4 regions of the Peribacillus sp. R9-11 genome follow, and region 4 is predicted to be linked to each of the others. Evidence: riboswitches for the same ligand, from Rfam matches in the RefSeq annotation. Region 4 holds a riboswitch; each other region holds the start of a gene.

Region 1 (7,599 bases), 780 kb from region 4:
GTTTTAAAATTGTAAGAGTCATGAAATGTTGTTACCATATTGTTTTGTTAAAATAATATTTTAAAGGTTTATAAATAATTTTCTTAACTAAAGGAACCTATAAATCTCTTTTCATAGACAAAGTCTTGAGAAAAGTTATTATTCGATTTTCATAAAGACTCCATATCGATGATTATCCTTTAATTGAAAATATGAAATATAACGGGGGAATAAAGATGGATGAACGACTGATTGGAAAAAAATACTATGAAACAATGATTGAGGATACACGCAAGCACCCAATTCAAACATTAGGTGAAATGTTTCTCGTGGAACAAAAAAAGGAAAGAGCGGATTTGACTGCAGTTCGGTTTGCTCAAGGAGAAGTATACTTCCAGCATCATGACTATGAAGCAGCCATTTTTAAGTGGGAAAACATAGAAGGTGAACTTGGTTCATGGGCGAAAAAGAATATTGCTGATGCTTATTTTGAACTAGAGATGTATTCGACCGCTGAGGATATATATAAATCCGTCAGTACGGATGAAGCGGTATTGAAAACGGAAGTCCTTCTACAGCTGTTCTCTCTTTACATAGTAGAATCAAGAAATGATTTGGCATCTAAAGTTGTTAAGGAAGCAGTCGATTTTCAACCTGATTACCCAAATGTCACCGCAATTGCACGCTCCTTTTTTGAAGAACAAAAGGATTGGAACAGTGCTGTAGTTTTAGCCGCGAATGAAAGTATCCGTACGGAATCAATGATTTGGTTTGATGTGCTGAAAACGTATATCCAGCAAGGTGTTGCTCAATCGATGGCTCCGGATTATTTCTCAAATGTTCTCGAGGCGTTATACAACCTTGATCAGGATCGCTTTGAAAAAATGACGGTTGCACTTTGGAAAAATTATAAATATACAGATTCCTACTTTGAATGGCTTAGAGTCATTAATAATTTGATAGATGGCATCGAATTACATCCAGGTGATGTATGGGATGAGCTTTCTGTCTATTACCGGGATGCTTATGCCGGTTTGCTTGAAGGAACACACTTAATCAAAGATTTGAGTCCTGTTGTGCCGAGATTGTTGGAAAATTGGTTGAAAATCGCGGATGGAGAGCTTTCGTTATTTGCAGCGGCTTCCGTTCTGTCATGGAATGAAATTTTCCCTGATACAATTAATGCACTGGTTGTTCAGGATGCAGAAAGTCTGTTAGCAAAATCGCCTAAATTGGGAGGCGGATTGGAAGCGGGCGAAAAACTGTTCAATTCCATTATTCAGTGGGCTGAAGAGAATAACTTAACAGTTGGCAATAAACTGAAATGGATGGTAGACGGACTTAAGGATACCGAAAATTTCAATCTTCTTCTTGTCGGAAGCACAGGCAATGGCAAAACATCCTTTATTCAGTCGCTTGCTGGAGAGAGTATTGCTGCCGAGGACCATTCGTCCCTTGTCAGTGTCAAAGATGGAGATAATCTGGAAATCTATGAAATTACAGATACAGATCACAAAGTCGTTGGTGAGTTAACTGAATTGGATGAAACACGCCGTCAGCGCGGAACCATTGTCGACGTGACCCTTATTAGTGACTACCTAAAAAATAATCGCCTGCGTTTACTTGATACACCAGGGTTCAATGGGGAAAAAAGTGTAGACTCTGATTTCCAAGGGTATTTACAGGGCAGCGATGGATTGATGTTTGTTCTCGATGCACGAGCGCCTTTCACCGGTAGTGAACGAGATTTGTTATTGGAAATTCAAATGATGGCACCGAAACTTCCGATTCATTTCTTACTAAATAAGATGGATACGATTTACAGTGACCAAGTGGCAGTCCGGATGGAAGATGAAACATGGGATAAAGTGAATGCGTATTTCCCGAACGCAAAAGTATTTGCGTTCTCCAAACTTTATGACAGCAAACAGCAGTTACAGGACCTTTCATCCTTCCTTGATTCGAATTATCAAGCTGATAATTGGAAGGAAAGAAGATCTGAGAAGATTCTTGCATTCATTCGCAAAACGTTATCTTACCTGCTAGAAAAACGGGCAGCTAATGAGCGGAAATGCGAGCACTCAATTTCTTGGAATGAGCAGATGGAAGTCAAATTGAATGGAGCCGTCAATCAACTGGCAGATTTGGAAAAAGAAAAAAGTGAAAATATCATAAGGTCGTATCGTTCAATTAAAGAAGAAGTGAAAAAACAGCTTTCTTCAAGAATCCCTGAATTACTAAGAGAATGTTCTAAATCATTAACGGAAAGTAGCGATTTCAGCCAAGTTCATATACAGTTGAACGATGAAATGAATGAGCAGATTCAGGCATATATTTCAGACAAGATTATGCCGCAATATTACCGTTCTCTTCAAGACTGGATTGCTACATCTCAGTTGGAATTTACACAAATTCAACAGTTTATGGATGAGATGAGCACAGGGTTCAATGAATTGTACAAAGAAGAGCGAATTACACTTGCGGGAGACTTTAGAGTTTTGGATGATTGGCGCCGTGATGCGGATCGGATGACAAGCAGTATCCGCATTGAAGACGTTAATATTTTACTACGCCGGACCCCATCGCAATTGCTGCTTAAAGGGGCAGGGAAGTTGTTTGGAGCGATTCCGCAAAATAAAGCTAATATGTACAACCGGTATAAGAAGTACCTAGAAAGTGAAGACTACCAGGATGTTGCAGAGATGATCAGTGACCGTTTCCTTACACAATTCGGATTGTTTGAAAAATCTTTGGATAGAGATATCTCACTTTTCTATCGCAGTTCATTTGCCTTACTTCAAAAAACGATAGAACAAACACAGACTGAAATCAAAGATCATCAGGCAGCACTGGAGCATATGAGAGAAAATCCGGAAGTATACCGTGACCCGATTACTCTATTTGAAGTGAAACTACGTCAGTTAGAAAGACTTGAAAAGATCGAGAAAAAGCGTCTGGCTAAGCTACAAAGAAAATAAGTGTAATAAGAAACATTTTAAATATTCAAAAATCTATTGACTTTACGACTATATCCCTATAAAGTGGTAATTACGAAAAACGTAACACATTATATTCTCTTATCAAGAGTGGCGGAGGGACTGGCCCTAAGATGCCCAGCAACCGTTCCATTAGGAATTGGTGCTAAATCCTGCAAAACAGAAATGTTTTGACAGATAAGAGAGGGACAAGTCTGCAAATCAGCTGATTAAACCTCTCTATTCTAGAGAGGTTTTTATTTTGGGATTTACACCAACCTAATTGATAAGATTAATGAGTGAAAAGAAGGGGGAACTAAAATGAGGAAGTCAATTTTTAAAAGGGTTTTCGTTTCGGTCATAGCTTCGGCTTTGCTTTTAACGGGCTGCTCTTCAGGACAAAGTTCAACAGAATCAAAGAAGGATGAAAAAGTATCTTTTAAAAATGTTCCAGAACGATTTGCAAAAGGGGAAGGTGCCAAAATCAAAGTCATTCGTAAGATTGGCGGAGATGATCATACGGCTCAATATTTAGCTGGAGCGAAGGAAGAAGGAGAAGCATTAGGTTTTCAAGTGGATACGTATACAGCAAATGGCGATACGGCTAAATTCCATGATGCAATCGCCCAGGCTTTACAAGAAGATTATGACGGCTATATTATCTCCCATGGTGATGATGCAGCAACAGTGAATGACGTTCAAAAGTTGGTTGATGCAGGAAAGAGCGTTGTTACATTCGACTCTATTAGCGACTTATCTAAAATTGACGGTGTGACCTTAACTTCACAGGATGATGAAGCATTGGCAACTCTGGCTTTTGATAAATTGATAGAAGAACAAAAAGGTGAAGCAGCGATCGCATACCTTTGGGTAGATGGTTTCCCACCAATGGTGAGAAGAAATGCGGTGTATCAGGGAAAATTAAAAGAAAATCCTGGGATTAAAGAAGTCGAAAGATTCGGAGTAGCATCTGCAGATACTTCGGTTCAGACACAAAATGCGGTAGCCGCAATGTTGAATAAATATCCCAAAGGCAAACTAGATGCGATTTTCGCAACATGGGATGCATTCGCAATTGGAGCGGCTCGTGCGATTAAAGAAGCTGGCCGCGATGAAGTGAAGATATACGGAATCGACGTATCTAATGCTGATCTTCAAGAGATTCAAGCGAAAGGCAGCTCTTGGTCTTACACGGCAGCTGTCGATCCGAAATTGATTGGTGCAGTGAATATGAGGATTTTGGCAAAAAAATTAGCGGGTGAAGAAACACCGCAAACATATGACTTAGAAGCTTCACTTATTTCACAAGAGCAGATTCAAGCTTCAAAAGAAGCGGTCAACATGGCCAACTTGTCCGGTATTGTCGAAGGATGGGGAGTATCAACGGAATTTGAAGAAGAATGGATGAAAGTATTGAAAGATCATTATAAAAAGTAAAAAACAGAGTCATTAGACACTCTCTTTCTAGTGAAGAGAGTGTCTGTTTAATAGGGGGAATGGGCATGAGCACACAACTAGAAATGAAAAAGATATCGATTGGATTTCCGGGAGTAAAGGCGCTTAGTGAAGTTGATTTTTCAGTACAATCAGGGACAGCACATGCAGTGGTCGGCGCAAACGGAGCAGGGAAATCTACGCTAATGAAGGTCTTATCGGGCGCTCATGCCCATTATACAGGTGAAATTTTTCTGGATGGAAAGAAGCAGGATATCCGTTCACCGAAGGCTGCACAGGAACAAGGTATTCAAATTGTTTATCAGGAAGTAGATACGGCACTCATTCCTTATTTAACTGTTGGGGAAAATGTAATGTTGAATGATACGGTGCAAAACATGGGCAAAAAACAGATGGTCCATTGGAAAGAGTTGCATAGAAAAGCCACTTATATCCTGGCAGAGATGAAAATTGGTGTCTCTTCGAAAAAGCTGGTGAGAGATCTTACCTTGGCTGAAAAACAGATGGTTCTGATTGCAAGAGCAGTCTCGACGGAATGCAAATTCCTGATCCTCGACGAACCAACTGCTCCGTTAAGTTATACGGAGACGTCAGAACTATTTCGAATTGTAAATGAATTAAAGCAAAGAGGCGTTGGCATCATTTTTATTTCCCATCGTCTTCCAGAGATTTTTGAAATTTGTGAAGAAATTACGATTATGAGGAATGGGAAAAGTGTTGCATGTCGAGAAGTAGCGGATATTACCCAAAACGAAGTGGTCGAGGGAATGCTTGGGAAAACAATGGATGAACAGTTCCCTGTTGTAAATGCTGCGATTGGTGAAGTTGTTCTGGAAGTGAAGGGACTGTCAGATGCCGAAAAAGTTAAAAATGTTAGCCTTCATCTAAAAGCAGGAGAGATTGTTGGTTTGGCAGGATTGGTTGGAGCAGGGAAAACAGAGCTGTGTAAAACCCTATTCGGTCATACTGCTATCACAACAGGGGAAGTCGTGATGAATGGTAGAAAGCTTTCATTGAAAACACCGTATCATGCAGTAAAAAGTGGTCTAGCACTTGTACCGGAAGAACGCAGGAAAGAAGGCATTCTTGTTCAGGAATCAGTTGCAACGAACTTGACTGCAGCAAGTGTCGGAAAATTCAGCAAGATATTCAGCTTTGTAGATCGTAAGGCGGAAAAGAAAAAAGCGAAGGAAATTATTACGAGTCTTGGTATTAAAACCCCTTCAGAGGAAGCTAAGGTTGAAAACTTGTCAGGTGGTAATCAACAAAAGGTCGCTATCGGAAAGTGGCTGATTGCTGATGCAGATGTATACATATTTGATGAACCTACAAAAGGCGTCGATGTAGGGGCCAAGAAGGACATATTCGAATTGATTGCCCAACTTGCCAGAAATGGGAAGGCAATTATATATGCATCATCTGAGTTGTCTGAAATCATCGGTATTACTAATCGAACTTATGTGTTATATGGTGGAAAGACAGTCATCGAATTAGAGACAAGCAAAACCAATGAAGAAGAACTACTATTCTACTCAACAGGAGGCAAATAGGATGAGTACACCGATTCCTGTTCTCACACAGACAACAAAAGCGAAGAAAAAAGTAGACTTATTCGACTTTTTCTATAAATACGGCACAATCTTGACGATTATCATTTTGGTTGGGATATTTGCCGTTTCAAATCCATCTTTCATTCAAGCTAATAATCTAATTAACATTCTGCGTTCTATTTCAATCGTGACCATTATTGCGATTGGAATTACGATATCCTTAACTGTGGATGGTTTTGACCTATCCGTTGGTTCTGTAGCATCATTGGCTAATGCGATCGTCATTTCGATGTTTGTTTGGTTTTCGCAGGATACCCTGATTGCCATATTAGCTGCAATCGGTGCGTCGCTTGTAGTAGGAGCATTAAATTCATTCATGATTGTAAAATTGAGAATTCCTGACATGCTTATGACATTAGCGACCATGTTCATCATCCAAGGGATTGCTCTTACCTATACAAAAGGAGCAACGGTTTCACAAAATATGGTCATGCCTGATGGAACGTTCGCTGAAGGACTGATCAGCCCATTTTTCGCTAAGATTGGACAGGTCCCTTGGATTATTCTGATCATGGCAGTCATTGTGATAGCTACCCATATCTTTTTGACTTATACCAAGCACGGTGGTTATATGTACATTATTGGGGGAAATAAGGAAGCTGCCAGACTTTCTGGAATTTCGGTAAATAAATACAAAGTACTGGCCTATCTCCTTTCGGCTCTCTTTGCCGCAATCGGGGGAATTGTCCTTGCTTCCCGTGTCATGACATCCGAAATCAATTCCGGGTCTCCTTACTTAATGGATGCTGTTGCAGCAGCATTTATTGGTTCATCCGTTCTAGGAGCAGGGAAACCGAATGCCTTCGGAACCTTCATCGGTGCAGTCCTGATTGGAATCCTTCAAAACGGACTGATTATGATGTCTGTCCCATACTACGCGATGGACATCGTTAAAGGAACCGTACTTGCCCTAGCGCTAGCGGTTACCTATTATAAGCAAAAACACTAGACTTATGTGTGAATGACACCTTATTTTTCATCGTAAAGTAATCCGCAAAACGTTAAATATACCAGAATCGTTACCTATTGAATGCAACAGTTCTGGTATATTTTTATTTTGGATTATGCATTTCCAAAACTAATACCATCATAATTTTCTTCCTGTAAAACTCCAAACACTCTGATCGTGATGTACCCCATGTGTTAAATCACTTTCTTTCGAAGATGCTTTTTTCATCCTCGTTCTTTTAAAAAATAGAAACTTGATATTTCAGGTTCTGTTTAATTATTCTCCTATTTAAAGTTTTGGATTTCCTCGTTGCCTTTGAATTTGTTATCTGCCAATATGCCGATTTCTTCAATATGCTTTCGGGCTGTTTCATCGCCTAATTTATATATGATGGCGTACAGCTTTTTCATAGCTTCATCGTATTTATCATTTGCCCGGTCATGATGATAGAGAAGATAAGGTACATGAGAACGAGCGTATGACTCCAAGTCATCTGTTCGATGTTCCTCTAGGCATTGCTTTAATTCTGCTAGTTCTTCGACTGTAGCGTGTATAGTAAAGCTTGGATTTTCCTCAAGTTTTTTTCCTAGTACATCGCCGCTGACCAAATCCACATGATAGGTCTGTTTTT
Region 2 (7,599 bases), 950 kb from region 4:
TTCATATACCTCTCCTTTAATGATAAATCCTATATAGTCATAATAAAATAAATCTGAATGTTTAGAGATGTTTTATTGAAATTGAAATAAAACAGTAATTACCCTTTAATAATCATGGAAACATTTCGGATAAAAACCTTCTTTTACTTTCCTTAAATAACTTTATAAGGGTTCTGACCCTTTTAGTGGGATGCTCCATTTAAATGAAAAAAGAATCCCCATTTATATAGATAGGGATTTTTTTTATACCATTGAATTAGGGTATCACCGACATTTCGCATATAAACTACGCTGATACATTTTAGGGAGAGGAATAAAAGTGAAAAAAGGTAAGAAGGTGATTTGAGGCATTGGTAGCTACGACTGATTCCACATTTGACGATTTACTGGAAGCTTCTCAAAAAGCTAGAAATAACAAAAACAGAAGCCAAGGGGCTTCTGTTTTTCTTTATCTGACCTATATATATCGTTTTGTCTAAGCTAATGCACTTCTTATTTTATAGATTTGGAGAAGACCAACTACCATTGCTATCCGATTTATTTATATTTCCTTTTGCTTCGCTTCATGAAAAGCTGTTTTAACCTTATCCAACATATCTTTATCCGAAATCAACCGGTAGCCAGTAAGCGCAAGAGCTTTTGCACCAGTGAGGATGGCTTTGTCTCCTTCTTGAGATTTAGCACAGTCGCGGAATTCATTTGTATGGGCAATCAAATCATCTGGTCCAATTTTTATATATGGATGGGCTGTCGGGACTATATGGCTTACGTTCCCCGCATCAGTCGAACCAAAACCACTATCTTTTCTAGGAGCTACGGTTTCTTCTAATTGAGTCAGTTCTTCCTTTAACAGTTCATCAAGAACTGGATTTATGACAAAATCAAGCACTTCATTTTGGAAACGTTCGACTTTAACTGTGCTTCCTGTGGCAAGTGCAGCCCCTTCAGCAACATCACGTATTTTACGCGATACATCTTGGCATAGCTTCCATGTTGTTGCTCTAATGTAAAATCGGGCAGAAGCATATTCAGGAATGATGTTAGGTGCTTCTCCACCATTGGTTATTATTCCGTGGATTTTGACCTCAGATGGGAGTTGCTGACGTAAAGCACTAATGCCATTAAATAGCTGAATAACCCCGTCAAGAGCATTTACACCTTGTTCAGGCGCAGCAGCTGCATGTGCTGATTTTCCGTAAAAATGAAAATCAAGTGGATCTACAGCCAAAAATGGACTTGTTACACCAGTTTGACCAGCTGGATGGATAATGATGGCTGCATCTACCTCATCAAACAAACCGTGCTTCGCAAAGCTGCCTTTTGCACTTCCATTTGGCCCTCCCTCTTCAGCAGGTGTTCCGAAAACAATCACCTCTCCGCCTGTTTCCTCTAGTACTTGAGATAGTGAAATTCCTGCTGCGACACTCGTAGTGCCAATGATATTATGGCCGCAAGCATGTCCTAGACCTGGCAATGCATCATACTCAGCTAAAAAGGCAATTTTGGGGCCTTTCTTTGAGGAGGCTTTTTTGGCGATGAAGCCAGTTTCATGCCCAGCTATATCACGGGTTACTTCAAATCCTGCATCTTGAAGTAATTTGGTCAACGTTTTCGAAGCAAAGAACTCTTGATTCCCAATTTCGGGGTTTGCATGGATGGCTTGACTCGTTTCAATATATAATTCGGAATGAAGGTCGATGTGATCTTCAATGATCTGCTGATGCTGCTTCTGCAATAATTCTCTCGCCATATTCTTAACTCCCCTTTTGGTTTAAAAAGCCGGACAGGCACCTTGAATCCATCCGGCATTCCTTCACTTTGTTCTATTCATCATTTTTCATTGGCTGGTTTTGTCCAAGCATCTTGGTAATTAACTAATTCGTCTACAGAAACATATGCAGGAATGGTGTTTCCTTTAAACGTTTTTTCAATGAACGCTTCCACTTCTTTCGATTGATAAAGCTCCACTAATTTTTGTAGCTCAGGACGGTCGGCATTTCCCTTTTTAACCGCAATGATATTAATATATGGTTTCGCCGTTTTACTTTCATGGAATAATGCCTCTTTTAAAGTAAGGCCTGCTTCAACGGCAAAGTTATTATTAATGGCTGAAGCATCGGCATCATCCAATAGACGAGGCGTATTGCCGGCAGCAACAGGTTTGATTTTCAATTTTTTCGGATTTTCCTTAATGATTTCCAATGATCCCGATCCATTGAATTCCTCTTTCAATGTAATCAATCCAGCTTCTTGAAGAAGGAGTAATGCACGGCCAAAGTTTGTTGCTTCATTCGGAACGGCTATCGTAGCGCCATCTGGAAGATCTTTGAGATCTTTGTGTTTTTTCGAATAAAGGCCCATAGGTGCAATAACAGTTGATCCGATGGCCTCTAATTTCAAATTTTGATCGTTAACAAATTCATCGAAGTAGGCAACTGTTTGGAATGAATTCGCATCAATTTCTCCTTCACTTAACGCAAGGTTCGGTTGGATATAATCATTAAAAGTAACAAGTTCGATATTCAGCCCATCCTTTTTCGCTAAGTCAACAATGTATTCCCATGTTCTCGTATCCCCGCTGCTGACACCGACTTTCACTGTTTTCACATCATCTGAATTACCTGTTGACTCCGCTTTGTTTCCACATGCTGCAGCCACAATGGCCAATGCCAATACCATGATCGTTAATAAGATTTTCTTCATTTCTCCTACCTCCTGTTATTTTTATCTTCTTCTGATTTTTCTTGAAACAAAATTCCCGGTGGATTGCAATAATTGAACGATGATCACGAGCGCCGCTACTGTGACGACCATCGTCATCGTATCGAACCTTTGATAACCGTAAGCTAAGGCTAAATCTCCTACCCCACCTGCACCGACAGCACCTGCCATGGCCGTAGATCCAACAAGGCCAATTGTCGCTGTTGTAAATGTAAGGATCAACGAACTAAGTCCCTCGGGAATCAAAAAGCGATAAATGATTTGCCATGTCGTCGCCCCCATCGCCTGAGCTGCCTCGATGATCCCTTTGTCCACTTCCAACAGGGAGTTCTCCACAAGCCGGGCAATATAAGGAGCCGCGTAAAAGATTAGCGGAACAATGGCCGCATTCGTTCCGATCGCACTGCCGACAATCATTCTGGTAAACGGAATAAGTGCTACAAGCAAGATGATGAAAGGAACCGACCGCAATATATTGATGACCGGGTTCAATACATTAAAGATCCATTTATTCTCCAGGATGTGACCCTTTCTTGTAATGACAAGTAAGATTCCTAGCGGAAGTCCAATCAGCCCGGAAAATATCAATGAGATGGCTACCATATAAAGTGTGTCACCGAAAGCTGTCGACAGCTGGTCTGCCGTTATTTCCATTCCCCAAAGCGTATTACCCATTTATCTGCACCTCCTGGACGAGAATCCCCTCATCTTTAATATATTGATAAGCCTTGTCCACCTCTTTTTTGTTCCCTGTCACTTCAATAATTAAATTTCCAAAAGGTGTTTCTTGAATTTCAGAAATATTAGCTGATAAAACACTTAAATGAACATCATATTTTTTCGAGATGGTTGAAAGTAAAGGATTGCCTGATGTAGTACCAATAAAGTTAATTTTCCAAATAATCGGAATATATGATCCGGTATTTTTCAGGAAACTTTGTGGGATCTCGTCGTGAATAACAGTTCGTACAAAGTTTTTTGCGATACCTGTTTGGGGCTTCGCAAAAACTTCGAAAACCGAACCTTGTTCAACCACGCGTCCGCCTTCCATGACCGCAACCTTATTGCAAATTTCCCTAATTACAGACATTTCATGAGTGATTAGCAAAATGGTAATATTGTATTCTTTATTAATTTTTTTTAAGAGCTGCAGTACAGCACTAGTTGTTTGTGGATCCAATGCTGACGTCGCTTCATCACACAAAAGAATCGATGGGTTGGTAGCCAACGCTCTAGCAATCCCTATTCGTTGCTTTTGACCGCCAGACAATTGTTCCGGATAACTCCTTGCTTTACTTGATAAGCCAACGAACTCTAACAACTCGCCTACCCGCTCTTTGATTTCTTTACTAGGGGTTCCCGATAAAACTAGCGGCATGGCAATATTATCAAAAACTGTCTTTGAGTTAAGTAAGTTAAAATGTTGAAAAATCATGCCAATTTTTTTCTTTTCTGCCCGTAATTCCTTCGGGTTCAATTTGGTTAAATCCTTCCCCCCAACAATAACCTGTCCATCTGAAGGGTGTTCGAGTAGATTGACTAACCGAATCAACGTACTTTTTCCGGCTCCACTATAACCGACAACACCAAAAATATCGCCTTTTTCAACTGTCAAATTAATTCCTTTCAAAGCTTCAACAGTCTGTTTCTTTGTTTTATATACCTTTTTAACATTTTGAAATTCAATCATTCTGTCTCCCCCCACGCTGTTTATTTGTACGAATTCATTATCCAGAGAAGAGCTTTGCAAAGTTTCATAATGATAGGGTTAAATTTTCGAAACTCACGAGTAATTGCTCACAATTCACGAGTAAATGTGTGAAACTCACGAGTAATTGCGCGAAACTCACGAGTTAATCTGTCAAACTCACGAGTAATTGCTCACAATTCACGATTAGTGCGTGAAACTTACGAATAATTGCACCAATTCTCCAAATAACCATATACATTCTGAATAAACAAAAGAGGCCTCTTCCGTCATCAGACAGAAGAGGCCTCTTTTAGAAATAAAAAAGAGTAAACTCTTAATTTAATTATCTAAGAAAAGCTCCTTCTTATCTTTCAAACTTTCGTCCGTTGGAATTAGCACAGTATTTTTACAAAAGTAAAAACCCGCTGCCGAGGTATCATAGGGCCAAGTCCCTCCACATCTCTTGATAAGAAATAACGTATTTATTTAATTATGTTCCTCACTATATATTCAAATTTTACTAATGTCAACTCTATTTTGAATAATCTAAAATATTTTTACAGTATAATTTTTAATCGTTCATTTAACTATACCTTAAGACAGGTCAGATTTTGCCCTGCATACCATGTATACGGGTAACCTAGGCATAGACTCTATTACAAAAAAACGAAAACATTACGAAGTCAGTCAGGATTAGGACTTCCTTCCTCATAAGGAAAGCTCTGTATCTTGATGAAATAACGGCAAACCTTTGGCAAACTCACTATTCAGGTTGCTACTCACGGTCTGCCTTATCCATGCGGGGAGCTCCCTGCGCCCCCCACTCTTATAATCTTTTGATTGGGGTTTACGTTTATTTTTGAGTTTTTGACCATTTTTTGATAGCAAACTTTCGGTACGTTTAGTATCAAAAAAGAAAAAACAATAATAAATAGTACCATATATATGCGGTTATAAACTTTTTTGCATCTGTTTTAAATGTGTGAGGACCCTTTGCCCTCATATCTGTAATAATAAAAGTTATTTATTATTACAGCGAAGGAAGACTACACATGTGTTTTTTCATCTTTAGCACTATTATAAAAGCTCTTTCCTTAGAAGAGTTTATTTCTTTTAATTAAAAAACACTCGGTAGAGTTTGAATTCTATAGTATGTCTACTTATCAGCAAAAACAAATCGCTATTTAGAAGCTTCTAATTTTGTCGATATCTACTCAGAATTTGTAGATATTTCTCGGGAAATTGTTGAAATTTGGATTTGGTGATTCCGAATAGTTTGAACAAAGGAATCTCTACTTTTGATTTGATTGCCTTAGGTTTAAATAGTTATTAACGCAAATTAACATCTGAATATCGTAAAGGAGACTAAAAAAAAGGTAATAAAACCTTTTTCTTATTGCAGTAATGTTTCGTAATGGGTTCTTTTTTGTTCAGTTTTAACTATGACATATCGTTTGTCAGTTAGATGTTCATTTCACGCGGAGCTGCGAGTTCATTGGTTAAAAATTAAGATCTCTTTTAATTGAATGGGAACATGGGTTAAATAAATTGTCATATATATCGGGTATCGTTATCTCTTTTAAAGCTTCTAATTTTGTCGATATCTACTCAGAATTTGTAGATATTTCTCGGGAAATTGTTGAAATTTGAAAATGGTGATTCCGAATAGTTTGAACAAAGGAATTTCTACTTTTGATTTGATTGCCTTAGGTTTAAATAGTTATTAACGCAAATTAACACCTGAATATCGTAAAGACTAAAAAAAAGGTAATTAAACCTTTTTCTTATTACAGTAATGTTTCGTAATGGGTTCTTTGTTGTTCAGTTTTAAGCTATGACATATCGTTTGTCAGTTAGATGTTCATTTCACGCGGAGCGCGAGTTCATTGGTTAATAACATTAAGATCTCTTTTAATTGAATGGGAACATGGGTTAAATAAATTGTCATATGTATCGGGTATCGCTATTTCTGTTTCATTGGTTCCTACCAATCTTTCTTTTTCTTGATACAAGGGTTCTTCTCTCTATCGTCTAGGGGATTGCCCGTATCGCGTAACGCTATAAGCGTTTCGATATCGGATTGAACGAAGATATGCCAATCGCTATCTTTTAACAGCTCCTATCCATATCGCTCTAAGTTTTAAACATACTTTCAAACAGTGGATTTTGTATCTCCACTTCTTCTGCCACTTCCTTGGAAGAGGATGCTCATTCATTCGGATGTATATCCTGTCGCATATCGGCTCCCTCTTTCTATTAAAGATGAAGGTTCTGTAGATTTATTTGCATGTTATATCGCCCCGCGATACGAAACACACAAAAGAACCGATCAGCCCCTTTCTTGAGGAACATTATTAAGGACATGGATCTTGCTGGGGCTGGGAAACTGTTGTTTTAAGCTGAGGCATATCGTTTGTCAGTGGCCATTCATTTCACGCGTAGCTGCGAGTTCATTGATTAAAACAATTAAAATCTCTTTTAATTGTTCGGGATTATGGATTGAATTGTCAAATTTATCAGGTATCGCTATCTCTGTTTCATTAGTTTCTTCTAATCTATCTTTTTGTTGATACACAAGGTCTTTAGCTATATCGTATAGGGACTTGTCCGTATCGCGTAACGCTATGAGCGCTTCGATGTCGGAGTGAATAAAGATAGGAATCACCATCTTACAAACTCATATCCGTTTCGTTCTAAGTTTTGACCATACTTTTGAACAGTGGGTGTTGCATCCCCACTTCTTCTGCCACTGCCTTAGAAGAGAATACTCGTTCATTCGGATGTATATCATGTTTGTAAATCTAACCCAGCTTTTCTATTAAACCTATAGGTTTTGAATTTATTTGCATGTTATATCGCCCAGCGATACGAAACATACAAAAAGGAGACGGTCAACCCCTGTCTGGAGCAACTATTAAGGAGGACTCTTGTTTTTGAATGCAAGTTTTCAACCTCCTCAACTCCCTTTTTATCAAGCATGCCTTTTTTGCTTGCTTGTGTATTTTGTTTTAGTTGCATATCGCTTAAACAAATCTCCAATGAATTTCAATTGAGCCTTCGTTTGCCTTTAGAACGTCAATACATTGGTATCGCCGAGCTCTTACATAGCAGGTACCAAATCCTGTAAAGTTAAAATACTCTTTCTTAAATTCTGTGTTTCAGCTACGCGAATCATATGGCTCTATGTT
Region 3 (7,599 bases), 2.2 Mb from region 4:
TTCTTTCGCAAACGAGACGGTTTCCTCAAAAAAACCCTCAGTTGCTGATGCTCCAGTTGGATTATTCGGATAGTTCAAGAACATCATTTTGGCTCTTTCAAGGGTTTCTGTATGTATTTCTCCATAATGCGGAAGATAATCATTTTCTTCTGTCAAAGGCATGAATTCTGTTTTTGCTTGGGCTAAAACTACACCAGATAGATAATCAGGATAGCCTGGATCAGGTACCAGAATCGTATCCCCGGGATTCAATAAACATTGTGGAAGTTCGACAAGTCCTGCCTTTCCACCAAATAGAATAGCCACTTCACTATTAGGATCTAACTTGACACCATATTCACGTTCATAAAAGACAGTCGCAGCTTCTTTTAAGTATTGATGTCCTCGGAAAGGAGAATATTTATGATTTATTGTATTTTCTGCAGCAGTCTGCAAACTTTTCACAATATGCTCTGGCGTCGGCTGGTCAGGATTTCCCTGCCCTAAATTAATGACATCATGACCTTGCTCTGTAATTGCCTTAACTTTTGCAACTAGAGAAGCAAAAAACTGCTTGGGTAGTTCCTGAAGCTGTCTGGATTTTTCGAATTGCATCATTAAACACCTTCTCTGAAATTTCTTGAAATTCTAGTCACAAATGATATATGTTTATCATAGTCTTGTAAAGTGTTTTTTTACATATAGAGGTTTTAAAAAATGAAATGGAAAATCTCCTTCCACCAAATGGATATGCCTTTGGATAACCCTATATTAACTTTCATTTCGCAGTACAAATGGATAGAAAACGCCGTCTAATCTAATCCGGATATAGTTATTTTACCTGAACTTTGAACAGTTGGATACGACTTAACTAGGTTGAATGAGATTGCGGATGAAGAAGCAGAAAAAACGATTACATTCATTTGTTATAACATACGTATACAAGGATGTCAGTGAGTCCATGCCGTTCAAGGTGCGGAAGTTCTATTCGTATCCGCCGAGTGGCCCAAACCGAGCCTCGATCATTAGGGACCGATATAGGGTCAGCCGTGCCATGGAGAACCAACCCTACGTTTTAGCATTAAATCGTTCAGGGTCCGATTTTATTAAACTATTTGCCGAACAATCCCTGATTATAGATCCATGGGGGAATATCGTAAGTGAAGCCGGCGAAGAAAGAACTCCTAACAGGTACCCTGGACCTCTCAAAAGTAACGGAAGCATGTAACAAAACTGAATTCGAAGAACGTCGTGCGGATTATTATTAAATTACCCATTGACAAACTATTTAAAAAGTTGATATTATTTTCCCGAAGATTAAAATTTCAGAAAACATTTACATTTACTCTTATCAAGAGCAGGCTGAGGGATAAAGGCCCTATGAAGCCCAGCAACCGACTGTAATACCATTGTGAAATGGGGCGGAGTTTCCGCCGGATTATAAATCCACAGGGCACGGTGCTAATTCCACCAGAAAGCAATATTTCTGGAAGATAAGAGGTCCGAAGCTAAAACTTCTGCCTCTTTCTATATGAAAGAGGCTTTTTCATTATTATTTTAAATATTTGGAGGGGAAAATAATGACTTTAAACCATTCGAACTTTGAATTACTGTCAAATGAAACTGCAATAACCCTTGCAAAAAAACTAGGGTTGGTCAAAACAGATGCCACTTTAAAATGTAGAGAGATAGGCGATGGAAACTTAAATTATGTCTTTCATATTACAGACACAGCCACAAAAAAAGGAATTATAATCAAACAAGCGGTTCCTTATGCAAAGGTACTTGGTGAAAGTTGGCCGCTGACCTTAAAAAGGGCTGCAATTGAAGCAAATGCACTTATCCATTTCAAGAGCTATTGTCCCGAATTTGTACCGCAAGTCTATTATTCAGATGAACAGCTTGCTATCACAATCATGGAAGACCTCTCACACTTAAAAATAGCGAGAACAGGCTTAATCGATGGCGATCAATTTCCATTACTATCGAAACATATTGGTGAGTATGTTGCCAAAACGGCATTTTACACATCTGATTTTCATTTAGAACCGTCTGCGAAAAAAGAAGTGGCCCGAAACTTCACGAATCCTGAACTCTGCAAAATTACTGAAGTTTTTGTTTTCACAGATCCTTTTTTTGAAGAACTACCGGGTGAATATGAAGTAGAATTGACGGATGCTGCCAAAAGCATTTGGAATGATCAAGAAGTAATACTTGAAGTCGCTAAGCTGAAACAAAGCTTTGAAACCGAACAGGAAGCCTTACTTCATGGAGATTTACATACGGGAAGTATATTTGCAAGTGATACCGAAACGAAGATTATTGATCCTGAATTCGCTTTTTATGGACCAGTTGGGTTTGATCTTGGCCAATACACAGCAAACATTCTATTCCAGGCAGTTACACGTAATCCCGCTGGAAAAGAGGAAATTTTCACACACCTCCAAGAATTTTGGGATACTTTTGAAGAGACATATACTAGTCTTTGGAATACCCAAAATAAAAGTCCGTTTCGTCAAGTAAATGGTTATCTATCATATGTGCTCACTAAATTCAGAAAAGATGCATATGGTTTTGCTGGCTGCGAGCTGATTCGGAGAACAATAGGCTTATCTCATGTTGCAGATTTAAATGTTATTGAAGATAAAGAAACAAGAATCGCTGCCAAAACGGCTACATTGAAAATTGGTGCTTTTTTAATTAAAAAAAGGGAAGAATTAGATGTTCCAGCTGTGATTGAAGCATTGAAGCAACATACACTGCCTACCTATTCAACCCTTTAAAAGGAGAACTACATATGACGACGACAACAGCCTTACCTTATTCCGTTCAATGGGATGATACTCATATAACTTTATTAAATCAACAGGCCTTACCTACAATTACAGAATTCATTAAACTTTATTCCGTTGAGGATGTATTTGACAGCATTTTGACATTAAAGGTCCGCGGTGCCCCAGCAATTGGTCTAACTGCAGCATTCGGTGTCGCACTTGGAGCGAATCAGGATGGTTCAACTGATTTAGGGGAATTCAAACAAAATGTAACTACACATATTAAAAAACTAGCTTCTTCACGCCCTACTGCAGTCAACCTTTTTTGGGCGTTAAAAAGGATGGAAAACATTTTGCAAGCAGCCAAGAGTATTCCAACTGCCAAAGAGGCACTTATACTGGAAGCAAAAGCAATCTTTACAGAAGATGAAGAAATGTGCCGAAAAATCGGGGAACATGGTTTATCCTTATTTGCTGAAGGAGATTCCATATTAACGCATTGCAACGCTGGGGGAATTGCCACTGCTCGCTATGGTACAGCCTTGGCTCCCTTCCATCTAGCGAAAGAAAGAGCCTTTCCGATAAAGGTATATGCATGTGAAACAAGACCTGTCCTGCAAGGGGCACGTTTGACTGCTTGGGAACTAATGCAATCTGGAGTGGACGTCACTTTAATCTCTGACAATATGGCTGCTCATACCATTCATCATAAACAAATCAATGGTATTATAGTTGGTGCTGATAGGATTGCGGCAAACGGAGATACTGCTAATAAAATCGGGACCTTGGGATTGGCAATATTAGCTAATCATTACGGTATCCCATTCTATGTGGCCGCTCCTTCAAGCACTTTCGACCTTTCCCTTGAATCTGGCACATCCATCCCGATTGAGGAGCGGAATGGGGACGAGATTACCTTCATTCAGGGAGTAAAGATAGCCCCAGATAATGTAAAGACATTCAATCCAGCCTTTGACGTCACACCGAATCATCTAATCACGAGCATCATAACAGAAAACGGTATTATTTCACCAGACTATGTGAAAAACATTCCGCTTTTTGTCAATTGAGCCAGGTTTCATCTTTTAGATGAAACTAATCATAACGAGGCGGAATCGCATATGTGATTTCGCCTCGTTCATTTTACTATGATATTTATATTTATTCTTGCGAGGTTCTTTATAAAAGATTATATATTATTAAATCAAGCTTAATTTTTCAAAAAATTGATTAAATATTAACAAATAGTGATCGATCAGCACTTCTTACCTTGAAAAAAATTCTTGAAGTGCCTCCTTATTTTTAGTGTAGTCCATTTTCAAAACTGCTCCAGATTGGGGATATATTTCATCTTTATAGCTTCCTTCAACTGGAATCCTTAAGGTTTCTACAGAATCTGGGGATTGGAAGACAACTTGAGAGCCCATTTCCATAATCGTTTTCATCCCAATATCCGTATCTAGGTAGGACATCCCTTTTTCAATAATACTAGGTAGGGCGACCATCCCTTCAAAGGATGAGATTTGATTAATAAATCCCGTTTTTAATTGAACTAATACTTCCTGTTGACGCGCGACCCGTCCAAAATCACTTTCATCATCATGTCGGAAACGGACATATTTCAATATTTCCTCACCATGTAATACATTTTTACCGCTGCTGGCTTCAATGCTCATATCATCAATAATTTCCTGATTCACATTTACCATCACACCATCTGGGGCAAGTAGGTCAACCATCTTTACGAATCCCTTAAAATCAATTACTGCAACATGATCGACTTTAACATCTAAGTTTTCTTGTATTGTTTTCTTAAGTAGTTCACTGCCACCATAATAATAAGCAGCATTTATTTTGTTATATCCGTATTTATAACCCGGTATTTTCACATAACTATCACGCATAATAGAAGCCAGTTTTAGCTTCTGCTGCTCAGGAAAGTAGCGTGCTAGTATCACAGCATCTGCCCGAGAATCCTCCTCTCCACGAGAATCGACACCAATCAATAGAAAAGTTTTCATACTTTCTTGGCTCTCTTCTTTAGAAAGGTTTTTTTCCGTATTTTTATTCTTATTTAATTGGGGAACAGGCGAATATGAACAACCAGCCAGCATTAAGACAATTAAACATATGAACAGTACCTTCTCTTTCATATCCTCACCTCATCGGTAAAAGTAACCATATTTTTCCCCTTTTATTGAAGTATTATGCAATTAACGATAAACAGCCTGTCAACGGTAATCGCTGACAGGCTGTTTATACTCAAATTATTTGATTTCCTTCTTTAAAACTTCCACTGCTTTTTTCACTTGTGTATCATTTTCAAGGATTTTCTCCCGGATGACCTGCATTAATTTTACGGTTGTATCGTCTTTGATAATACCTGTTTCTTTAACCTTTTGTTCTTTTTGGAATTCTTTAACTGCATTTGTTGTTTCTTCATCAAAGAATCCATCTATCTTACCTGGATTATAGCCTGCTGCTTTCAGCATTTTTTCAGCTGCCTTTACTTCACTGGAAGAATCAGATGCTTTCAATTCCTTATCCGGCGAAATATATGGAAGGCTGGCATAATCAGGAAGATTCACTTTAATATCCGGCTTGATCCCTTTTTTATGAATCCAATTACCTTCAGGAGTCAGCCATTTTGCTGCCGTGTATTTAAAGTTAGATCCATCATCGAAGTCTTGGGCTGTTTGTACAGTTCCTTTCCCAAATGATTTAACACCTATTAAAGGAATATCCGCTGATTCACTGACAGCCGCTGCGACAATTTCAGATGCACTTGCACTGCCATCATCAATCAATACGACTACTGGAATCTTCAACTCTCCATTATTCTTCGATTTATAGACATCTTTTTTCCCGCTACGTTCCTCAACTTGAAGAACTACTTCCCCATTTGGAATAAACAAGCTTGCCATATCTATAGCCTGGTCAAGCAATCCACCTGGGTTACCACGCAAGTCCAAGATAAGGCCTTTCATATCTTTCTTGGACATATCATTAAGTGCCGTTTCCAACTCTTTAACAGTATGCTCAGAAAAACTTGTTACTTGGATTTTGGCAACTCCATCATCTAGCATTTCGGCATATACTGTTTCAATTGGAATGGTATCCCGCTTAATCGTAAGAGCAATCGGTTCCGGCTCACCTGCTCTAGTGATGGATAAATCCACTTTCGTCCCTTTTTCGCCTCTGATTTTCAGGACAGCCTCAGAAGAGCTTAATCCTTCAATGCTTTTACCGTCCACACTTAAAATGATATCATTCGGTTTTACCCCTGCTTTTTCTGCTGGAGACCCTTTTATCGGTGAAACGACCATAATTTTTCCATCCTGCTCTTGTATCTCAGCACCGATTCCTTCAAAAGATGAAGAGATGCTCTCATGGAAACTCGATGCTTCCTTTTTATCCATATAAGTAGAATATGGGTCATCCAATGATTTGATCATTCCATTAATTGCCCCGTCAACCAGCTTGTCTTGATCAATCTCTTCATAGTAGTTATCTTTTATCGTATCGTATGTAGAATACAGCTTTTCAAATTCCGAATGTTTATCCGGTGCTAAAGACTCTACTTTTTCATCTCCAAAGGTCAAGGCTATTGTAGTAATCCCTGCGGTTAGAAATATGAGTAAGAAAATCCCCATAATGAACGTAAACTTCTTTATTTTTATGAATTTCCCTGCCTCTTTAGGCTGTTTTTGATTTTCTTCTTCCACTGAAGCCTCACCACTTTCATTCTTCATGACGATATAAACTTTTTCTCTATTTTATCAGCTTTCAGGCTAATCGGAAAATATTAGTTATCAAAAAAACAACTTTTGATCATATATATATCTTTTTTCACCATTTCGCGTAGGTAAAATCAGAAATAAAATTCTTAACCAAACCCATAATATTTCCCTGCCAATAATCTGTTAAATTACAAAAATGCGGATACCATGGAATAAATGAGTCTGTATCCTAACTATCATCGTACAGCTTCATTTATTCCTGGTAACCCGCAAGTAAATTTTCTTCTTAAATATCAGTCCTGTATTGCTGCTTCTAATGCTACCTCAATCATTTCGTTAAATGTTGACTGGCGCTCAGCAGACGTCGTTTCCTCACCAGTTAATATGTGATCGGAAATGGTTAAAACAGAAAGAGCTTGACGTCCAAATTTAGCAGCAAGCGTGTATAGAGCTGCTGATTCCATTTCTATAGCTAGAATCTGATATTTCGCCCATTTTTCTAATTCACTATTATCGTTATAAAAGTGATCGGCCGTAAACACGTTACCGACCTTTAATTGCAAACCTTTGGCAATACCTGCCTCATAAGCTTTTCTTAGCAAATCGAAATTTGCTGTTGGAGCAAAATCGACTCCCCCGAATGTCAGGCGGTTCATTTGTGAATCCGTAGAAGCGCTCATTGCCAGGATTACATCTCTAACTTTTACATCTTTCTGAATGGCACCAGCAGTCCCAACACGAATCAGCTTCTGCACATTATAGCTATTCATTAATTCATTTATGTAGATGGAAATGGATGGAACACCCATCCCTGTACCTTGGACAGAAATGCGTTTCCCTTTATATGTCCCCGTATATCCAAACATGTTACGTACTTCATTGTATAGTTTAGCATCTTCTAAAAATGTTTCTGCTATGTATTTTGCTCGTAACGGGTCCCCAGGAAGTAAGACCGTTTCCGCAATTTCATGTTCTTTAGCACCAATATGTACGCTCATACAACTATGTCCTCCTTAACTTTTGGTTGAAAAGATGTTCAAAAACTACTATACCATATCAACCTCAAGATAGGAAAACAGAACCTTAATTTCAAGAGCTTGTAAGGG
Region 4 (7,599 bases):
GTTTTCTGGTGTCAAATGAGCTTCAAGGTTAATATTGAATGCGCCATCTTTTGTTTGCTGTAAGTATGGAAACGGCTCCGGTTCCTGCTGCGGCCCAGGTGTGCGAAAAGGATCTAATGCTTCTAGCGGCACAACCCAAGGAGAGATTGATGTAGCGAAATTCTTAGAATTAAATGGCCCAAGAGGCTGGTACTCCCATGCTTGAATATCACGTGCACTCCAGTCATTCACGAGAACTAGCCCGAAAACATGATCTTCAGCCTGATTAACTGGAATTGGTTCTCCAGGGCGGTTGCCAGGTCCAATAAACCAACCCATTTCAAGTTCGAAATCAAGCTGAATAGATGGACCAAATACTGGATCTGCATCTTTTGGTTTGCGCTGTCCCGAAGGGCGCCGCACCTTTGTACCACTTGGAACGATAGAACTGGACCGTCCATGATATCCGATCGGCAAGTGTGTCCAGTTTGGCATGAGTGCATTATCTTTTCCTCTGAACATAGTCCCCACATTGGTCGCGTGCTCTCTTGAGGCATAGAAGTCTGTATAGTCTCCTATCTTTGCAGGAAGTAGCATCTCTACATCTTTCAATGGGTGGAACGCTTTTAAACGAATTTCTTCATCATCACGTAAATCAGGCGTGTTCGCATCCAAAAGGTATTGTAATTTCTTACGTACAGAAGTCCAGGCGGGACGGCCGAGTTCCATAAATAGATTGAGTGAAGAAGCGGAAAAGACATTCTTTTCTTCTGCACCGGTCCCCTTTAACAGCCCTGCATCGTCAATTACAGATAAATCAAGAACATATTCACCAATGGCTGTACCGGCACGCGGGCCTTTGTCTTTGAATTGAAAGATGCCATATGGCAAATTTTGAATCGGAAAATGTGATTCCGGTGTTGTTTCGATAAAAGAATATTTCATCGTGGTGCCTCCCCATTAAAAATAGTCAGTTCACCAAGTTCTTTACGCGGCTCATCAAAGCTACAGCTTCCGTAAGAAGCAGCGAAGACTGTGCGTGCTTTGTTGATTTGAGAAGAACTGACAGATATACTGCGCCAAGAAAGCGTGTCTGGTGTAAACGAAAAGTGTGTTGGATCCTCATCCAACAATATGGTTTCAATGATTTTGCTGTCTATTGAATGGCAGTAGGAAAGTAGGGCTGCTGTAAATACGTTAACAAAGCCATGCATTTTTGTTTCCACTTCATTTCGATACTGGCGGATCGGATGATGCAGACCCGCTGTGAACTTTAAAGTTAGATTTCTTTTTCGGGATTCATGAATAACAATCGCTACTTGTTCGGCAGAAGGAAATAAATCCGAAGTAATGCCGCCCATGCGCATTTTAATACCAATACTTTTCAAAGATTTTTGATTGATCAAGCGAATAGTATCCAATGTGTATGGAAGTTGATCAATCGTTCCTGCTATTTCACAATAAATCGGATAACTGGCTGTTTGTTTTTCGAGTTTCTCTAAGAAAGAAGAATCAACTTTTTCTGGAAGCGGAACTTCGATCGCCTCAATGGTACCAGCTGTTTTATATGTTTCTAAAAAAAGGTGAATATCTCCCATAGCCGTTTCAATTTCTAGGGGTTTCGTTAAAATAACAGATAATCGAAGTGGATATTGATCATTAAATTGATCTTTATATGGTTCGAGTTCACTCAGTCGTGAAGCGGGAATAACAAATGGACCAAGCATCCAGCTGTCTGAATCATGTATATATGCATGATAATTTGAAATTGCTTCTGGAAGCGGAAGTGCACTTGGTGGAAACAGGCCTGCATAATCAATAAGTTCGGTCATAAAATGACTGAGCGCTTCCTCTTTCCACATTCCATTTACTTTTGTTAACAACAACCTCACACCTCCTATAATAGGAGGCCATACTGGGTATTACGCCAGATGGCCGGTTCATATTAAATATTTCCACGAAGTTCCTGTTCGCGTTCAATCGATTCAAACAATGCTTTAAAGTTTCCATCGCCAAAACCAAGTGCACCTTTACGCTGAATGACTTCGATAAACATAGTTGGACGGTCAACTAATGGTTTTGTGAAAATTTGGAGCAAGTACCCTTCATCATCACGGTCGACAAGGATATTAAGTTCTTGAAGTCGTTTCACATCTTCATCAATATCTCCTACACGATTGGCGAGGTCTGCGTAATAAGTGTCAGGAGTCTTTAAAAACTCAACACCATTTTCTTTTAGTGTGGCCACTGTGGTGATGATATCGTTTGTTAAAAGGGCAAGATGCTGAACACCTTGACCATTATAGTAATCTAGGAATTCTTGAATTTGAGATTTGCGTTTTCCTACAGCCGGTTCATTGATCGGGAACTTAATCCGTCCTGTCCCATTCATCATAACTTTTGACATTAGGGCTGAGTACTCGGTCGAAATGTTTTCATCATCAAAATGTTTCAGAACAGTAAAACCGAATACTTTTTCATAATAATTTGTCCATTCATCCATTACTTCCACATTACCAACAAGGTGGTCAATACCGATTAAGCCTGAAGGTTGAGCTCCAAAGTTGTCCTCACGAGCTTTAAAACCTGGCAGAAATCCACCTTTATAATCGATTGGCTCAACAAGCGTGTGAATCGTATCCCCATATGTGCCTAAGATTGCTTTTCTTACTTTGCCATTTTCATCTTCTTCCACCCATGGTTCTCGAAGAGCGATGCCACCGCGTTCAATAGCACCCGCATATGTTTTTTCTAGGTCTTTTACGAGAAGGGAGATATCTTTTACTCCTTCGCCATGAGTTTTAATAAACTCAGCCACATCTGTGCTGTCTGATAGAGTACCTGTTAAAATCAATCGGATGGTGCCCTGTGCCATAACGTAAGATACACGGTCACGGGAGCCTGTTTCTAGTCCTTTATATGCTATAAGCTTGAATCCGAAAGCGTTTGCGTAATAATAAGCAGCCTGCTTTGCGTTCCCAGTATAGATTTCTACGTAATGGACACTCTTAACCGGAAACAATTCCTCTTTCTTTGCTTTAGAAGATCCAACTGTTTTTTTAGTCATATTTACCGCTCCTTAATCGTTTTTTTTACATAAAAAAAGCTGAATTTTCTTAATTTTCCGCCTGTGATAGTTCACATCATAATACATAAAAATTTACCACGCAAATATGTGTTTTACCGCGGTTGACCATCATGGTAGCAACATTTTAACGCGATAAAACATATTTGCGTTTAGGTGTACTCTTGCACATTTTTTGTATATCTACTTAAAATGTTAGCAACTAAATAAAAGGGGAATTAGATATGAAAATTAGTGTAAAGTTCTGCCCTAGTAACTTTGAAGATGAGTTGGAAACTATTAAAGATAAATTAATGGAGTGTAGCGGTCTAGAGGTTATTGAGGATAGATGCTTGTTGTATTGCGGACAATGTTTAATGCAGCCGTTTGCAGTTGTAAATGGTGTAAACATTGTCGCAAACGATCCAGTTGAACTTCTCGAAAAAATTGAACAATATGTAGCTAGGCTTAAACAAGGAGACACTGTGTGAACAACGAGAAAATGAAATTAGTAATAATTGATTATCGCTTTTATTGACAACTATATCATTATATTGTGTTTTCCCCGAGAAACATGCGAACCTTCAGAGAGCATCCATCTATGATAAAATATATGTAAAACCCTACTACAAATGCTTATTAATTGCATTGATTGATATCTTCGCAAAGTATGACGGAAAAAATTCAAGGCCTGTTCCCAAAAAGGGAGCAGGCCTTGAATTTTATGGTTTGGTTTCTTATTTCATCCAATCTGGTTTTCCGAAGCCTGCAAACTTGCTATCGATTACTTCTTCAAACTTGTCTGATTCAACTACTGATTTAATATCCTTAGCAAATTGTGCATCTGCATCTTTTGTATTCACAGCAACAACATTACGATACATATCCGGCATGTTTTCTAAAACAAGGGCATCTTGAAGATCCATTTTTGCTGCAAGAGCGAAGTTACCTGGGACCGCTGATAGGTCAACGCTGTCTGTTGCACGCGGCAATTGAGCCGATTCTAATGGTTTGAATTGAATGTTTTTTGGGTTCTTTGTTACATCTTTTTCAGATACTTTTAAGGGATCGACATCTGGCTTGACTTCAATTAAATCTTCATCTACTAGGACTTTAAGTGCACGTGCAAGGTTAACTGGATCGTTCGGTAGGGCTAGTGATGTACCATCTTTAATGTCTTTCAACGATTTATATTTGTTCGAGTATATACCCATTGGTGCTGTCGGTACAATAACAAGGTCAGAAAGCTCTAAATCATTTTCTTTAGCGAAGTTATCCATATACACTTTGTGCTGGAAAAGATTGGCGTCGATTGAATTGTTACCAAGTGATTTATTTGGCTGGATATAGTCAGTGAATTCAACGATTTCTATTTTGTAGCCAAGATCTTCAAGGCCTGGCTTGATGGCCTCTTTTACCATATCCGCGTAAGGACCGGTAGTTGCTCCGATTTTCAATTCTTTTTTGTCTTCAGTTTTTGGGGAAGCATTATCGCTTCCGCAAGCTGCCAAGCCAAGGGCTAGTGCGCAAACAGATAATAAAGAAGCTATTTTTTTCATTGGAAATTCCTCCTGTAATATGTTGTATTAAATCATTGTTAAAATGACTGATTCTATCGTTTATTTACTAAGTATGAGGCCTTGTCACCAACCATTTGAATGATTTGTACAAGGCAGATTAACACGACGATTGTCGTGATCATGACTGTGTTGTCATAACGGTAATAGCCGTACCGAATGGCCAGGTCACCAATTCCTCCCCCACCGATTGTCCCAGCCATCGCTGAGTAACCGATAAGTGAAATGGTCGTTAACGTCAACCCTTGAATGATTCCCGGTTTTGCCTCAGGAAGAAGTACATCCTTAATGATCATCCATGGAGTGGCACCTACAGCAATTGCAGCTTCAATCACACCTTTATCTATTTCGCGTAATGCCGATTCAACGATTCTTGCAAAAAAAGGTATCGCGGATACAGATAAGGAAACAGAAGCCGCTCTTGGCCCTATCGTTGATCCAGTAAGCAAATCCGTTAAAGGAAGGAGGGCGACTAAGAGAATGATAAACGGGATTGAACGGACAATATTGACAGCGAAACCGAGAGATCGATTCACGACGTTATTTTCAAAGATTAAATTCTTGGTCGTTGTAAACAGCAATACTCCAAGTGGCAAACCAATTAGAAGGGCTACCGCAAGGGAGATTCCAACCATATAGATTGTTTCGAGAAAGGCTTTATTAAGGTCAGGTAAAATATTGACGACGGAATCAAACAGTGACATGTTTCAACACCTCCACAGAACTGGTCCGATTTGTTATATATTCCAGTGCCGATTGAACTTCAGCAGCCTCACCAATTAATTCAATGATTAAGATTCCTAATGGAACATCCTGAATATATTCAATTTTGCCGTGCAAGATATTTCCCTTTACTGAATACTTTTGTAGAGCATCGGAAAGAATCGATTCACCGGCGGTGGGCCCTTCAAATTGAATTTGAATAATCGTTCCTTTGCTTTCCTCAATTAAGTGTGAGGGAAGCTCAAAATCCAATACACTGCTGATGAATTGCTTCGTCAACTGCTGCTTTGGTTGTGAAAATATCTCATAAACAGATCCTTCTTCGATAATCCTGCCATCCTGCATGACAGCGACTCGATGGCATAGTTCTTTGACTACTTCCATTTCATGGGTAATCAATACTATAGTGATACCAAGTTCCCGACTAATCTTTTTTAATAACTGTAAAATCGCTTTTGTTGTTGTTGGATCAAGGGCAGAAGTCGCTTCATCACATAATAGTACAGTAGGGTTATTGGCTAAGGCTCGCGCTATGCCGACCCGTTGCTTTTGACCTCCGCTGAGCTGGGCCGGATAGACATCCTTTTTATCACTAAGCCCAACTATGTCCAGCAGTTCTAGAACGCGACTTTTGATGACGCCCTTTGATTTGTGTGCGGCTTTCAAGGCGAAAGCAACATTTTCAAAAACGGTTTTGGAACTGACTAAGGAAAAGTGCTGAAATATCATACCGATTTTTTGTCGTTGTTTTCGAAGCTCTTTGCCTGATAAAGACGTTAAGTCAATCCCGTCAATAATGATTTTTCCTTTTGTCGGACGTTCAAGCAAATTTAAGCAGCGTATTAATGAGCTTTTTCCGGCTCCGCTGTAGCCAACAATCCCATAAACTTCACCAGTCTGAATTGTCAAAGATACGTTATCCACTCCGACAACTCGGGTATTTTTCGATATGTATTCCTTTCGGACTGATCGGATTTCAATCATGAGCCTTCCCCCTTAAACATAAAAAACTGCCTCTATCATTCAGAAAGAGGCAGCGAAATTATTTCGTCTTATCTTTCAGAATGTAATCATTCTGCAGGAAGTAGCACCGTTCCCGATTGGGGCGGTTGCCGGACATCACAGGGCCTGTTCCCTCAGTCACTCTTGATAAGTAAATTATTATTTTGGAATATTACAAGTTTTCTAATATAATCTATATTATTTGTAAATTCACATATTGTCAATCGTTTCTGTAATTTTAGAATAACTTTCTGGTGATTTAATTAATTTTTTTATGGTAAATCTAGAATTGGATAATCATACCTTTTGGAATCGGGGTATTGTCACCATTGATCGTTAATGGTCGTAAAGCCATACTTTTTCATGATTTTTGTAAGATAAGCTTCGTTCTTTTTAGCAGCTTGTCGATTTTTTTTAATAATTACGTGAATTTTTTGTCAGGAAAGTATTGTTTCAAAGTCTGTATCATGAATGCTTTAGCTTTTTTATCAACCACGGTAATATTGATAGTTACTCAGCGTTAATGATTAGCCGTGAATTTTTTTATCGCCCAAACTTAAATACGGAGTACCCTTTCTTAACAACTTCCTTTTAACCGAAGCCAGATTTTTGCTGTTTCTTTTCTTAGTTGCATAATAGAATACCTTAAATCAATGACAATGGTTTCAAAAAGTGCCTTGATTCTACCGGAAAATATACTACGGGTCTTTGCTAGGAAAATACTATTTGCTTGTCAAAAGTATGGAGGGATATTACATTTATTGTAATGAACAAGGGGTATTTTTATACAATTGATGAGGAGGGAAGCCATGCTAGAGATTAAGACGATAAATGATGTGGTTTGTGTACAAGGGACCCCTGAAGGAATAAAGTCGGGGATGAGTGTATATGTTTTTTTAACAGACGGCCTATTGATTGATACGGGAGCCCAAATTTTATTGGAAGAACTTATCCCTTTCTATGAATCAGCCAACTTCGATTTAGTGGCGCTAACGCATTATCATGAGGACCATACTGGCGGTGCTTCCTGGATACAGGAACATAGAAAAGTTCCAATTTATATTCATCCGGTGTCGATTGATGTATGTGCGAAGGATGCTGAATATCCTGATTATCGCAAAACTTTTTGGGGAAGGAGAGATGGCTTCAAAGCTGAGCCGCTGGGGAGGGCTGTTCATTCCCGTACCCAAACGTGGGAGCCAATCTTTACCCCAGGTCATGCTATGGACCATATGGTGTATTTGAATCACAGTA

Evidence for each region. A riboswitch is a leader RNA that binds a small molecule or an ion and turns the genes downstream of it on or off. The one in region 4 is predicted to bind S-adenosylmethionine.
Region 1: linked by a shared signal. The riboswitch ahead of RE409_RS02460 (sugar ABC transporter substrate-binding protein) and the one ahead of RE409_RS06175 (methionine ABC transporter ATP-binding protein) in region 4 are both predicted to bind S-adenosylmethionine.
Region 2: linked by a shared signal. The riboswitch ahead of RE409_RS01745 (methionine ABC transporter ATP-binding protein) and the one ahead of RE409_RS06175 (methionine ABC transporter ATP-binding protein) in region 4 are both predicted to bind S-adenosylmethionine.
Region 3: linked by a shared signal. The riboswitch ahead of mtnK (S-methyl-5-thioribose kinase) and the one ahead of RE409_RS06175 (methionine ABC transporter ATP-binding protein) in region 4 are both predicted to bind S-adenosylmethionine.

Annotation. Positions count from the first base shown of each region.
Region 1 covers NZ_CP133763.1:504,844-512,442, forward strand. The annotation lists gene RE409_RS02455 (GTPase domain-containing protein) at 192-2,957, shown strand; SAM riboswitch class I at 3,054-3,159, shown strand; gene RE409_RS02460 (sugar ABC transporter substrate-binding protein) at 3,276-4,391, shown strand; gene RE409_RS02465 (sugar ABC transporter ATP-binding protein) at 4,457-5,959, shown strand; gene RE409_RS02470 (ABC transporter permease) at 5,961-6,968, shown strand; gene RE409_RS02475 (hydrolase) at 7,253-7,599, opposite strand, start outside.
Region 2 covers NZ_CP133763.1:337,783-345,381, reverse strand. The annotation lists gene RE409_RS01765 (D-alanyl-D-alanine carboxypeptidase family protein) at 1-5, opposite strand, end outside; gene RE409_RS01760 (M20 family metallopeptidase) at 542-1,750, opposite strand; gene RE409_RS01755 (MetQ/NlpA family ABC transporter substrate-binding protein) at 1,831-2,703, opposite strand; gene RE409_RS01750 (methionine ABC transporter permease) at 2,725-3,375, opposite strand; gene RE409_RS01745 (methionine ABC transporter ATP-binding protein) at 3,389-4,411, opposite strand; SAM riboswitch class I at 4,773-4,884, opposite strand; gene RE409_RS01740 (hypothetical protein) at 6,828-7,079, opposite strand.
Region 3 covers NZ_CP133763.1:3,446,148-3,453,746, forward strand. The annotation lists gene RE409_RS16645 (pyridoxal phosphate-dependent aminotransferase) at 1-597, opposite strand, end outside; gene RE409_RS16650 (nitrilase-related carbon-nitrogen hydrolase) at 872-1,207, shown strand; SAM riboswitch class I at 1,325-1,479, shown strand; gene mtnK (S-methyl-5-thioribose kinase) at 1,560-2,762, shown strand; gene mtnA (S-methyl-5-thioribose-1-phosphate isomerase) at 2,777-3,823, shown strand; gene RE409_RS16665 (LCP family protein) at 4,019-4,906, opposite strand; gene RE409_RS16670 (lmo1851 family serine protease) at 5,021-6,505, opposite strand; gene deoD (purine-nucleoside phosphorylase) at 6,787-7,491, opposite strand.
Region 4 covers NZ_CP133763.1:1,283,343-1,290,941, forward strand. The annotation lists gene fahA (fumarylacetoacetase) at 1-924, opposite strand, end outside; gene RE409_RS06150 (hypothetical protein) at 921-1,865, opposite strand; gene hppD (4-hydroxyphenylpyruvate dioxygenase) at 1,925-3,046, opposite strand; gene RE409_RS06160 (DUF1450 domain-containing protein) at 3,289-3,534, shown strand; gene RE409_RS06165 (MetQ/NlpA family ABC transporter substrate-binding protein) at 3,781-4,602, opposite strand; gene RE409_RS06170 (methionine ABC transporter permease) at 4,656-5,324, opposite strand; gene RE409_RS06175 (methionine ABC transporter ATP-binding protein) at 5,311-6,327, opposite strand; SAM riboswitch class I at 6,393-6,499, opposite strand; gene RE409_RS06180 (MBL fold metallo-hydrolase) at 7,155-7,599, shown strand, end outside.